3 regions of the Pseudomonas sp. FG43 genome follow, and region 2 is predicted to be linked to each of the others. Evidence: riboswitches for the same ligand, from Rfam matches in the RefSeq annotation. Region 2 holds a riboswitch; each other region holds the start of a gene.
What was found. A riboswitch is a leader RNA that binds a small molecule or an ion and turns the genes downstream of it on or off. The one in region 2 is predicted to bind cobalamin.

Region 1: it holds a riboswitch for cobalamin, as region 2 does, so the genes downstream of both, cobO (cob(I)yrinic acid a,c-diamide adenosyltransferase) here and ACODS3_RS13275 (TonB-dependent receptor) in region 2, are expected to answer to the same signal.
Region 3: it holds a riboswitch for cobalamin, as region 2 does, so the genes downstream of both, cobW (cobalamin biosynthesis protein CobW) here and ACODS3_RS13275 (TonB-dependent receptor) in region 2, are expected to answer to the same signal.

What each region holds. Positions count from the first base shown of each region.
Region 1 is NZ_JBMDJL010000015.1:21,853-25,125, forward strand. It holds gene ACODS3_RS17540 (cobyrinic acid a,c-diamide synthase CobB) at 1-518, opposite strand, end outside; gene cobO (cob(I)yrinic acid a,c-diamide adenosyltransferase) at 529-1,140, opposite strand; cobalamin riboswitch at 1,233-1,454, opposite strand; gene ACODS3_RS17550 (PQQ-dependent sugar dehydrogenase) at 1,560-2,879, shown strand; gene ACODS3_RS17555 (C40 family peptidase) at 3,031-3,273, opposite strand, start outside.
Region 2 is NZ_JBMDJL010000009.1:167,352-170,624, reverse strand. It holds gene ACODS3_RS13280 (TonB-dependent siderophore receptor) at 1-1,120, shown strand, start outside; cobalamin riboswitch at 1,233-1,438, shown strand; gene ACODS3_RS13275 (TonB-dependent receptor) at 1,547-3,273, shown strand, end outside.
Region 3 is NZ_JBMDJL010000010.1:50,649-53,921, reverse strand. It holds gene cobN (cobaltochelatase subunit CobN) at 1-777, opposite strand, end outside; gene cobW (cobalamin biosynthesis protein CobW) at 800-1,894, opposite strand; cobalamin riboswitch at 2,003-2,214, opposite strand; cobalamin riboswitch at 2,273-2,488, shown strand; gene ACODS3_RS13775 (CbtB domain-containing protein) at 2,584-2,769, shown strand; gene ACODS3_RS13770 (CbtA family protein) at 2,781-3,273, shown strand, end outside.

The DNA.
Region 1 (3,273 bases), on a different contig from region 2:
CCATACCAGCGCAGGCCTTCGGTCAGGCTGCCTTCGAGCAACTGCGCATGACGCACGGTGCCGACCCGATTGGCCAGTACTCCGGCGAACGGCAAGTCCGGCTGGTAACGCGCCAACCCCAAAGCCAGCGCCCCGAAGGTCTGGGCCATGGCCGTGCCATCGATCACGCCCAGCACCGGAACGCCGAAATGACGAGCCAGATCGGCGCTGGACGGCGTGCCGTCGAACAGCCCCATCACACCTTCGATCAGGATCAGGTCTGCCTCATCGGCCGCTTCCCACAACAAGCGTCGGCTTTCATCGGCTCCTACCATCCATAGATCCAGTTGATAGACCGGCGCGCCGCTGGCCCGCTCCAGAATCATCGGGTCCAGAAAGTCAGGCCCGCACTTGAACACACGGACCTTGCGGCCCTGATTACGGTGCAAGCGTGCCAGCGCAGCGGTGACCGTGGTCTTGCCCTGCCCGGACGCGGGCGCGGCAATCAATACTGCCGGGCAATGACGCGGCGCTCTCATAACGGTTTACTCACAACTCGATGCCTTTTTGCGCACGAATTCCGGCCTGGAACGCATGCTTGACTACGCCGATCTCGGAAACGGTATCGGACAGATCGATCAATTCGGGTTTGGCGCCACGGCCGGTCACCACCACATGCTGCATCGGTGGACGGGCTTGCAGGTCACTCAGTACTTGTTCCAGATCCAGATAGCCGTGCTTGAGGGCGATATTCAGCTCATCGAGGATCACCAGCCCGATGCTCGGGTCGCGAAGCATTTCACGGGAAACTTCCCAGGCGGCTTCAGCGGCAGCGATATCACGCTGACGATCCTGGGTTTCCCAGGTGAAACCCTCGCCCATCACGTGGTAACGCACCTGCTCGGGGAAACGCCGGAAGAACAGTTCTTCGCCGGTGCTGTTGCGGCCTTTGATGAACTGCACCACGCCGCACTGCATGTCGTGCCCCATGGCCCGGGCGAGCATGCCGAATGCAGAGCTGCTTTTACCCTTGCCATTGCCGGTCAATACCAGCAGCAAGCCACACTCGTTGGGAGCGTTGGCAATACGCTCGTCAATTACCGCCTTCTTGCGCAGCATGCGCGCCAGATGACGTTCGTCACGTTCGGGGGATTCGTTCATCTCAGCTCTCCGCTTGAGGACACGCGAAAGCAGACGGAAGGACAGCATCAGACAGCACGGCAAAGCCCTGCGCAGAGCATCGCCCGCCGTGATGCTGTTGAGTGGATCAGGCCGGTCTCCGGGCTCATGAGCAGGCATCTGCCTGACCTGCGCGCCTTCCCGTGTCCTGGGACACAGTGGCATCGAGCGCAGTCTTGACTCATTTACCGTTGCGGGGGCAGCGCCGGGATCGGAGTTGCAATGCCTCCTCACCGGCTTCCCTGTTTCACTTTGCCAATCGAGGACTGCAAAGCACCTGAAACAAGCCGCGAAGGGTAGAGGGTTGGGGTGGGAGCGTCAATCGACACAACAGGATTGAACCTCGACAGTGCAGGTATCTCCTATCTTTTAACTGACCACTGACCGTTATGGAGATCGGCATGTTCACACTTAAACCGCAGCTTGCCTTGCTGCTTCTGGTTGCCGGGGGCCTTGTAGCCTGCGGCGAGTCCTCGACACTGCAAGTCTCGGATGGCACCGGCCCTTCGCCCAGGCTGCCCGAGCCGAACAAGACCCTGATCCCCACCGTCAATATCGCGCCCGCCGTGGGCTGGGAAAAGAACGCCAAACCGGTCGCAGCGCCCGGCACTCAGGTCGCGGCGTTTGCCGAAGGGCTGGATCACCCGCGCTGGCTATACGTACTACCCAATGGCGACGTGCTGGTCGCGGAAACCAATGCGCCGCCCAAACCTGACGACTCCAAAGGCATACGCGGCTGGGTCATGGAAAAGGTCATGAACCGTGCCGGGGCTGGCGTACCCAGCGCCAACCGAATCACCCTGCTACGCGACAAAGACCACGACGGCGTGGCCGAAACGCGCACGGTCTTTCTGCAAAACCTCAACTCGCCCTTCGGCATGACGCTGGTGGGCAACAAGCTCTATATAGCCGACACCGACCGCCTGATCAGCTTCCCCTATGAAACCGGCCAGACCTCCATCAACGCCCAGCCGACCAAGGTCGTCGACTTGCCTGGCGGCACGCTCAACCATCACTGGACCAAGAACGTGATCGCCAGCAAGGACGGCAGCAAGCTGTACGTCACTGTCGGCTCCAACAGCAATGTGGGCGAAAACGGCATGGATCAGGAAGAAGGCCGCGCCGCGATCTGGGAAGTGGACGCTGCCACCGGCCAACACCGGATTTTCGCCTCGGGCCTGCGCAACCCCAATGGCATGGACTGGGAACCACACACCGGCAAGTTGTGGACAGCCGTCAACGAGCGCGACGAGATCGGCAGCGATCTGGTGCCTGACTACGTCACCTCGGTGCAGGATGGCGGCTTCTATGGCTGGCCCTACAGCTATTACGGCCAGAATGTAGATGTGCGGGTCAAACCCCAGAAACCGGAACTGGTCGCCAAGGCCATCTCCCCGGATTACGCGGTCGGCCCGCACACGGCATCGCTGGGGCTGGTGTTCGCCGATGGCAAGACACTGGCGGCGCCGTTCAACGAAGGCCTGTTCATCGGCCAGCACGGCTCATGGAATCGCAAGCCACACAGCGGCTATAAAGTGGTGTTCATCCCCTTCAGCGGCGGCAAACCCACTGGCGCACCAGTGGATGTACTGACCGGCTTCCTGAGTGCAGACGAAAAAGCCCAGGGGCGCCCGGTGGGTGTGGTCAATGACCAGCATGGCGGATTGTTGGTAGCGGATGACGTGGGCAACAAGATCTGGCGAGTGACGTCAGTGAAATGACCCACGCCCCGGTAGAGGCTCTGCGCTCGGTCATGCCGCGTTGAAAACAGGCTGGGTAGGAGCGAATTTATTCGCGAGAGGCCTGTACATCCGAAGAAAATGTATAGGCCTTCAATGACGTCTCGCGAATGAATTCGCTCCTACGCGGGTGTTAATTATGCAGCTGTGCGTTCTGCGCCAGGTTCGAGGGCTGGATCACGCGCTTGGCGTTGAGATAGGCCTTTTGCCAATACGGCTTGTCCAGGCTGTCCAGCTTCACCGTGCCACCGGTCGCCGGGGCATGCACGAAGCGCCCCTCTCCGACATAGATGCCCGCATGGGAAACCTGCGAGCCACCCGATGTTGCGAAGAACACCAGATCACCGGATTGCAGTTGTTCACGCCCGACATTCGG
Region 2 (3,273 bases):
CCGGATCAGCGGCGCCAATCTGTCGAGCCTGTCGCGTACTTACAACTCACGCGAAGACATTGCCACCGGCTGGACCAGTGACAGCAGCCTGCAACTGGATCTGGAAAGCGGGCGCTGGAAACATACCCTGCTGGGCGGCCTGGACTACTACCGCAAGACCTACGACAGCCATCGTTTCAGCGGCAGCGCACCGGCGCTGGACCTTGCCAACCCGGTCTATGGCAACCTGCCAAACGTGAACCGCAACATCGACAGCGGCTCGGACCTGCACAGCCATCAGCTCGGCATTTATTTGCAGGAACAACTGAAACTCGATGATCGCTGGCTGCTGATGATCGGCATGCGACAGGACTGGGCCGACAACAGCACCCGCAACTACCGTGACAATTCGCGCAGCACCACTGACGACAGCAAGACTACTGGACGAATCGGGCTGGTCTATCTGGCCGAAAACGGTCTGGCGCCCTATATCAGCTATAGCCAGTCCTTCCTGCCTTCGTCCGGTACCGACGCCAATGGCGATGCCTTCCTGCCGACCGAGGGCGAGCAGTATGAAATCGGTATCCGCTACCAGCCTCCTGGCCGGGAGATGATGATCAGTGCTGCGGTCTACCAGTTGACCCAGAGCAACGTCATCACCTCGATTGCCGGCTCGGACTTCGACGAGCAGACCGGCAAGGAGCGCAGCACCGGTTTTGAAGTGGAAGCCAAGGCCCAGTTGACCCCGCAACTGGCCATGAACGCCGCCTATGCCTACACCGATGCCCATATCATCAAGGATAACGATGAGGTGCTCGAAGGCTCGCGTATCGAAGGCACGCCTTACCATAACGCTTCGTTGTGGCTGGATTATCGTTTCGACTCGATGGGCCTCAATGGCCTGTCGATTGGCAGCGGCGTGCGTTATGTCGGCACCACCCACACCTCGCCCAGCGTCACTGACCGCAAGATCCCGGCCTATACGCTGTTCGATGCCCGAATCAGCTATGACCTGGACGACAACTGGCAAGTCAGCGCCAAGGCACAGAACCTCACCAACGAGAAATACCTGTACTGCGCCAACTCATGCCGCTATGGCGATACCCGTAGTCTGGTGGGGGCTGTCAGTTATCGGTGGTGATCTCTTCGCGAATGAATTCGCTCCTACACGGGCTGCGTAGGAGCGAATTCATTCGCGAACCCCCTGACGCTCGACCCACATCAGCCATTGACGCTTTCCAGCTTCAATGATCTGATGCGCGCCAGTTTCAGGTGTCCCATGCCGCCGTGCATGGGATTAAACGGGAAGCCGGTGCGTCACTCCCAGTGATCAGTCCGGCGCTGCCCCCGCAACGGTAAGCGAGCGAAGCATTCGACAGACCACTGTGCCAAGGCATGGGAAGGTGAATGCTTCATGACCCTCGCAAGCCCGGAGACCGGCCTGCAACCTTGTTTGGCAAACCCGCGGTGGGCGGGCGCAGGCCGGTCTTCGCGGGCTTTTTGCGCCCGCGATTCCCTATGCGTTGTTCCCTCCGGGATTCATTCATTCCTGATTGGCTGGAATCGCATGTCCCGTTCTTCCCTGCTTCAATCCCTGGCGAATCGTTCGCTACAGATCAGCCTTCTCGCGCTCCCGTCCCATGCGTGGGCTGCTGACGAGCAAACCCTGGCACTGCCCTCGGTCGCAATCACTGGCAGCGCCGATACGCCAGTAACCGATCTGGCAACCCCGACGCCCACCGGTTCGCGCCTGAACCTCACGGCACTGGAAACCCCGGCCAGTACCAGCAGCCTCGACAGCCAGATCATCGAAAGCCGCAATAACCTCACCGTTCAGGATGCGGTCACCCGTTCGCCAGGCATCACCAGCATCGCAACGCCTGGCGATGGCAATACCGCGTTGTCCGCACGTGGTTTTACGGGGCATTCCTCGGTCATGACCCTGTTCGACGGCTCGCGCCTGTATACCGGCGCAGGTACTCAGACCTTCCCGGTTGACCCGTTCATGGTCGAGCGTATCGACGTGATCCGTGGCCCGGCTTCAGTACTTTATGGCGAAGGCGCTACCGGCGCCGTGATCAACGTGGTGCCGAAAAAACCTTTCGAGGGCGAGATCCGCAATCGCCTGCACCTGGGTTACGGTTCCAATGACCGTCAGCAACTGGGCCTCGACAGCGGCGGTTCGCTGAGCGACACCCTGAGCTATCGCCTCACGCTGAACCAGCTGGAAAGTAATGGCTGGGTCGATAACGGCAATTCCCGCAGCCTGGCCATGAGCGCAGCCCTGCGCTGGCAAGCCACCGATGACCTGAGCTTTACCCTCGCCCATGAACGTGGCGACAGCGAGCCGATGAACTACTTCGGCACACCGCTGATCAATGGCCACTACCGCGACAGCCTGCGCGACAAGAACTACAACCTGCGCAATGCCGTGCAACGCTACAACGATGAATGGACCCGCCTGAACACCGACTGGACCATCAACGATAACGTCAGCGCCAGCAACCAGCTCTACTACATCAAGAGCCGCCGCCACTGGCGCAACGCCGAAGTCTATAGCTGGAGCAGCGCTCAGGGTCAGTTGTTGCGTGGCGACTACCTGGAGATCAAGCACGACCAGGAGCAGATCGGCGACCGCCAGAGTTTCACATTCAACCATTCGCTGTTCGGCCTGGACAGCCGCACGGTGGTCGGAGCCGAATACAACAGGATTCGTTTCGACGTCGCCAACAATTCGCCTTACACCGATATCGGTGGTGACTTCATAGACCCATGGAATCCGGCATCCGGTGATTTCCAGAGCCAGTCACCCTTCCTGCCGCTGACCGAAAGCACCACGCGCACCTTTGCCCTGTTTGCCGAAAACCGCCTGCAACTGTCAGACCGCTGGTCCTTGGTGACTGGCATCCGCCGCGACCAGAACCACCTGGACCGCAACGCCCTGCGTACCGATACCCGTAGCGACCGAAGCCTCACCGGCGGTAACTGGCGCGCAGGCCTGGTGTTTGCCGTGACCGATCAACTGTCCCTGTATGGCCAGTACTCCACCAGTGAAGACGGCGTCAGCAACCTCATCAGCATGAACCCGACCCAGCAGCAGATGGACCTGACCGAAGCGAAACAGACCGAGTTCGGCCTCAAGCAACAGTTCTGGGATGGCAGTGGCGAATGGACCCTGGCGGCCTATCACATCGTCAAGAAAAAGCTCCTGGCCATCGACCCGGTGACCCGCCTGACACAACAGGTCGGCCAGCAGTCGTCCGACGGCCTGGAAGCTTCTCTGGAACTGGCACT
Region 3 (3,273 bases), on a different contig from region 2:
GGCTTCGACTTCATCCAGCCAGTCCTCGACCATGGTCAGGCAACCCGGCTCCTTGAGACTGGCCAGCGCAACCGGCAAAGGGTTGAGCCCTTCGGCCTGCAAGCGCTCACAGAACACATCGATGAAACCGGTATTGGCGGCCTGCAAGTGGGAGCGGTAGAACAGCAGCGCGACCACCGGCTGCCCGGCAATCCAGTCAGCCTGCCAGTCAGTCAGCGCGGCACCGGGTTTATGTGGATGGTAGATCGCCGTACGCGGCAATGGCCGGGGCTCGCCCCATGGATAGTCGCGCTCAAGCCAGCTACTTGCCAGGCAGCGATAAAGATCCAGTGCGTTTTGCAGCCCGCCCTGACGCAAGAACTGCCAGAGCCGGTCCCGCGCTTCGGCGGGCACGGTGCTCAGGTCGCTCAATTCCGGATCGGGACGATCATCGCCCGGTACCAGAATCACCTGCACACCACGGGCAGCAAGCTCCATCAAGCGCTCGACGCCATAACGCCAGTAGCCGATGCCGCCATGCAGGGAAATCAGAATGACCCTGGCGTGACGCAACACTTCATCGACGTACAAGTCCACCGAAGCGTGATTCTGCACCTGCATCGGGTTGGCCAGACGCAGGCTCGGGTAATCGTCGGGCAGTTGCTGCGCAGCTTCGGCCAGCAAGGCCAGGCTCGAATCGCCGCTACAGAGAATCACCAGCTCGGCCGGGGTCTGCCCCAGGTCGGCAATGCTGTCGTCGGGGACGAAACCGCCCGGCTGGGTTCTCAGTAAATGCATGGGTCAGGCAAGACTCGTAACGTTAAAGTTGGGCTCGCAGCGCTGTATGAACTTCAGACTCAAGCTCATCGTAGAGTTGCTTTTCCAGCGCGGCAGCATCGAGTTCCTGGCCAATCAATACCAGATGGGTGGCACGCTCTTCATCAGCCTTCCATGCACGGTCAAAGTGCTTGTCGAAACGAGTGCCCACACCCTGAATCAAGAGACGCATCGGCTTGCCGGGAATCGCGGCAAAACCTTTGACGCGCAGGATACCGTGCTGAACGACCATGCGGTTCAGCACGTTCAGCAGGAAGGCCTCTTCGGCTGGCGGCAGCTTGATGGAGATCGAATCGAATACATCGTGATCGTGGTCATCATGATCATCGTCGTCATGATGGTCATGGTGAGTCTTGCGGCTGTCGATATGCAGTTCCGACTCCGCGCCAATGCCCAGCAGTACATTGATTGGCAGACGGCCATTGCTGGCCTCGATGACCTTGACCGCTGGCGGCAGCTCTTCGGCAACTTCGGCACGCACCGCAGCCAGACCTTCGGGATCGATCATGTCGGCCTTGTTGAGGATCACCAGGTCGGCACTGGCCAGCTGATCAGCAAACAGTTCATGCAGCGGGGACTCATGATCCAGATTCGGGTCGAGCTTGCGCTGGGCGTCCACTTGATCCGGGAAAGCCGCGAAAGTGCCTGCGGCAACGGCCGGGCTGTCGACCACGGTTATGACCGCATCGACGGTGCAGGCATTGCGGATTTCCGGCCACTGGAAAGCCTGGACCAGCGGTTTTGGCAACGCCAGACCCGAGGTTTCGATAAGGATGTGGTCCAGGTCGGCGCGACGCGACACCAATTCGCGCATCACCGGGAAGAACTCTTCCTGCACCGTGCAGCACAGGCAGCCATTGGCCAGTTCGTAGACACGACCAGTGGCTTCTTCTTCGGTGCAACCGATGGTGCATTGCTTGAGGATTTCGCCGTCGATGCCCAGCTCGCCGAACTCGTTGACGATCACCGCGATACGACGCCCTTCGGCGTTATCGAGCATATGCCGCAACAAGGTGGTTTTACCCGAACCCAGGAAACCGGTAACGATGGTGACGGGAAGTTTGGCCAGTGTTTTCATCGGATGCCCTTTGGCAATACGGCGGGCAAGCAGGACGAGAACCGTGCGCTGCGCACGGATCGATTCGCCACCGGATCACCCCGCCCGGTTGTAGTGAGAATTCGTGGGCCTGTGGCCCGGTTCGAGGCAGGTCTCCTGGCTTACGGCGGCGTATCGGCGGTGCTGGCCGACAGGCATTCATCGCGCCTTCCCGCTTGCGCAGTGGCCATGCAATGAACATCACCGTTTACAGTTGCGGGGGCAGCTGCGGCTTGGACCGCATTCCCGTCTTAGCTCTACCCTCCTGCAGAAGGCAGAGAACCTCAAGTGCGCAAGGCTACGCAGTGGTCGAGGGCAGGTCAATCGTTCAGATTGACGTTCAGTGGCTGCCATGCTCTCCTATTACAACTTGTTACGGGTGCCCTTCACGGGGTGAAACGGGAAACCGGTGCGCTCATTCACGCATGAGCAAGTCCGGCGCTGCCCCCGCAACGGTAAGCGAGAGAGGGTCAGAACCACTGTGCCACGGCATGGGAAGGTGATCCTGAAGGTGTTGAACGCTGCACATCAACGCCCCTCGCGAGCCCGGAGACCGGCCCGATACTGACTCAATGACACACCCGCGGTGGGCGGGCGCAGTTGAAACCTCCTGGCGCCCGTCAGCAGGTTCCTGTGCGCATGCCCGCCTGTCGAAACCAGAGGGAAGCGCCATGTCCACCATCAGCAGCAGCCAGTCGAGCACAGCCACATCCACCCAGACCCAACGCCTGACCGCCGCCATCAGCGCTGCGATTCTTGGTGCGTGCCTGGTGTATTTCGCCGGTTTCTCGCACATCGCCGCCGTTCACAACGCCGCGCACGACACCCGCCACAGCGCCGCCTTCCCTTGCCATTGAGACCTGACGCCATGTTCAAGCGAATCATCCAGACCGCAGGCTTCAGCGGTCTGCTGGCGGCACTGCTGCTGACCTTGCTGCAAAGCTTCTGGGTCGCGCCGCTGATTCTTCAGGCCGAAACCTACGAAAAAGCACCTGCCGAGCATGTGCATGAACATGATCATGCCGAGGGCGCAGCCGCCGGACACAGTCACGACGAAGAGGCCTGGGAACCGGAAGACGGCTGGCAGCGCATCCTCTCCACGACCGGTGGCAATCTGGTGGTCGCAGTCGGTTTTGCCTTGATGCTGGTCGCGCTCTACACCCTGCGCGGACCGGGCCGCACCTCCCAGGGCGCGCTATGGGGGCTGGCCGGTTTTGCGGTTTTCGTTCTGGCACCAACGCTGGGGCTGCCGCCCGAACTGCCGGGCACTGCGGCCGCCGACCTGAACCTGCGCCAATACTGGTGGATCGGGACTGCGGCTTCCACGGCTGCCGGGCTGGCCCTGATCGCCTTCGGCCAGA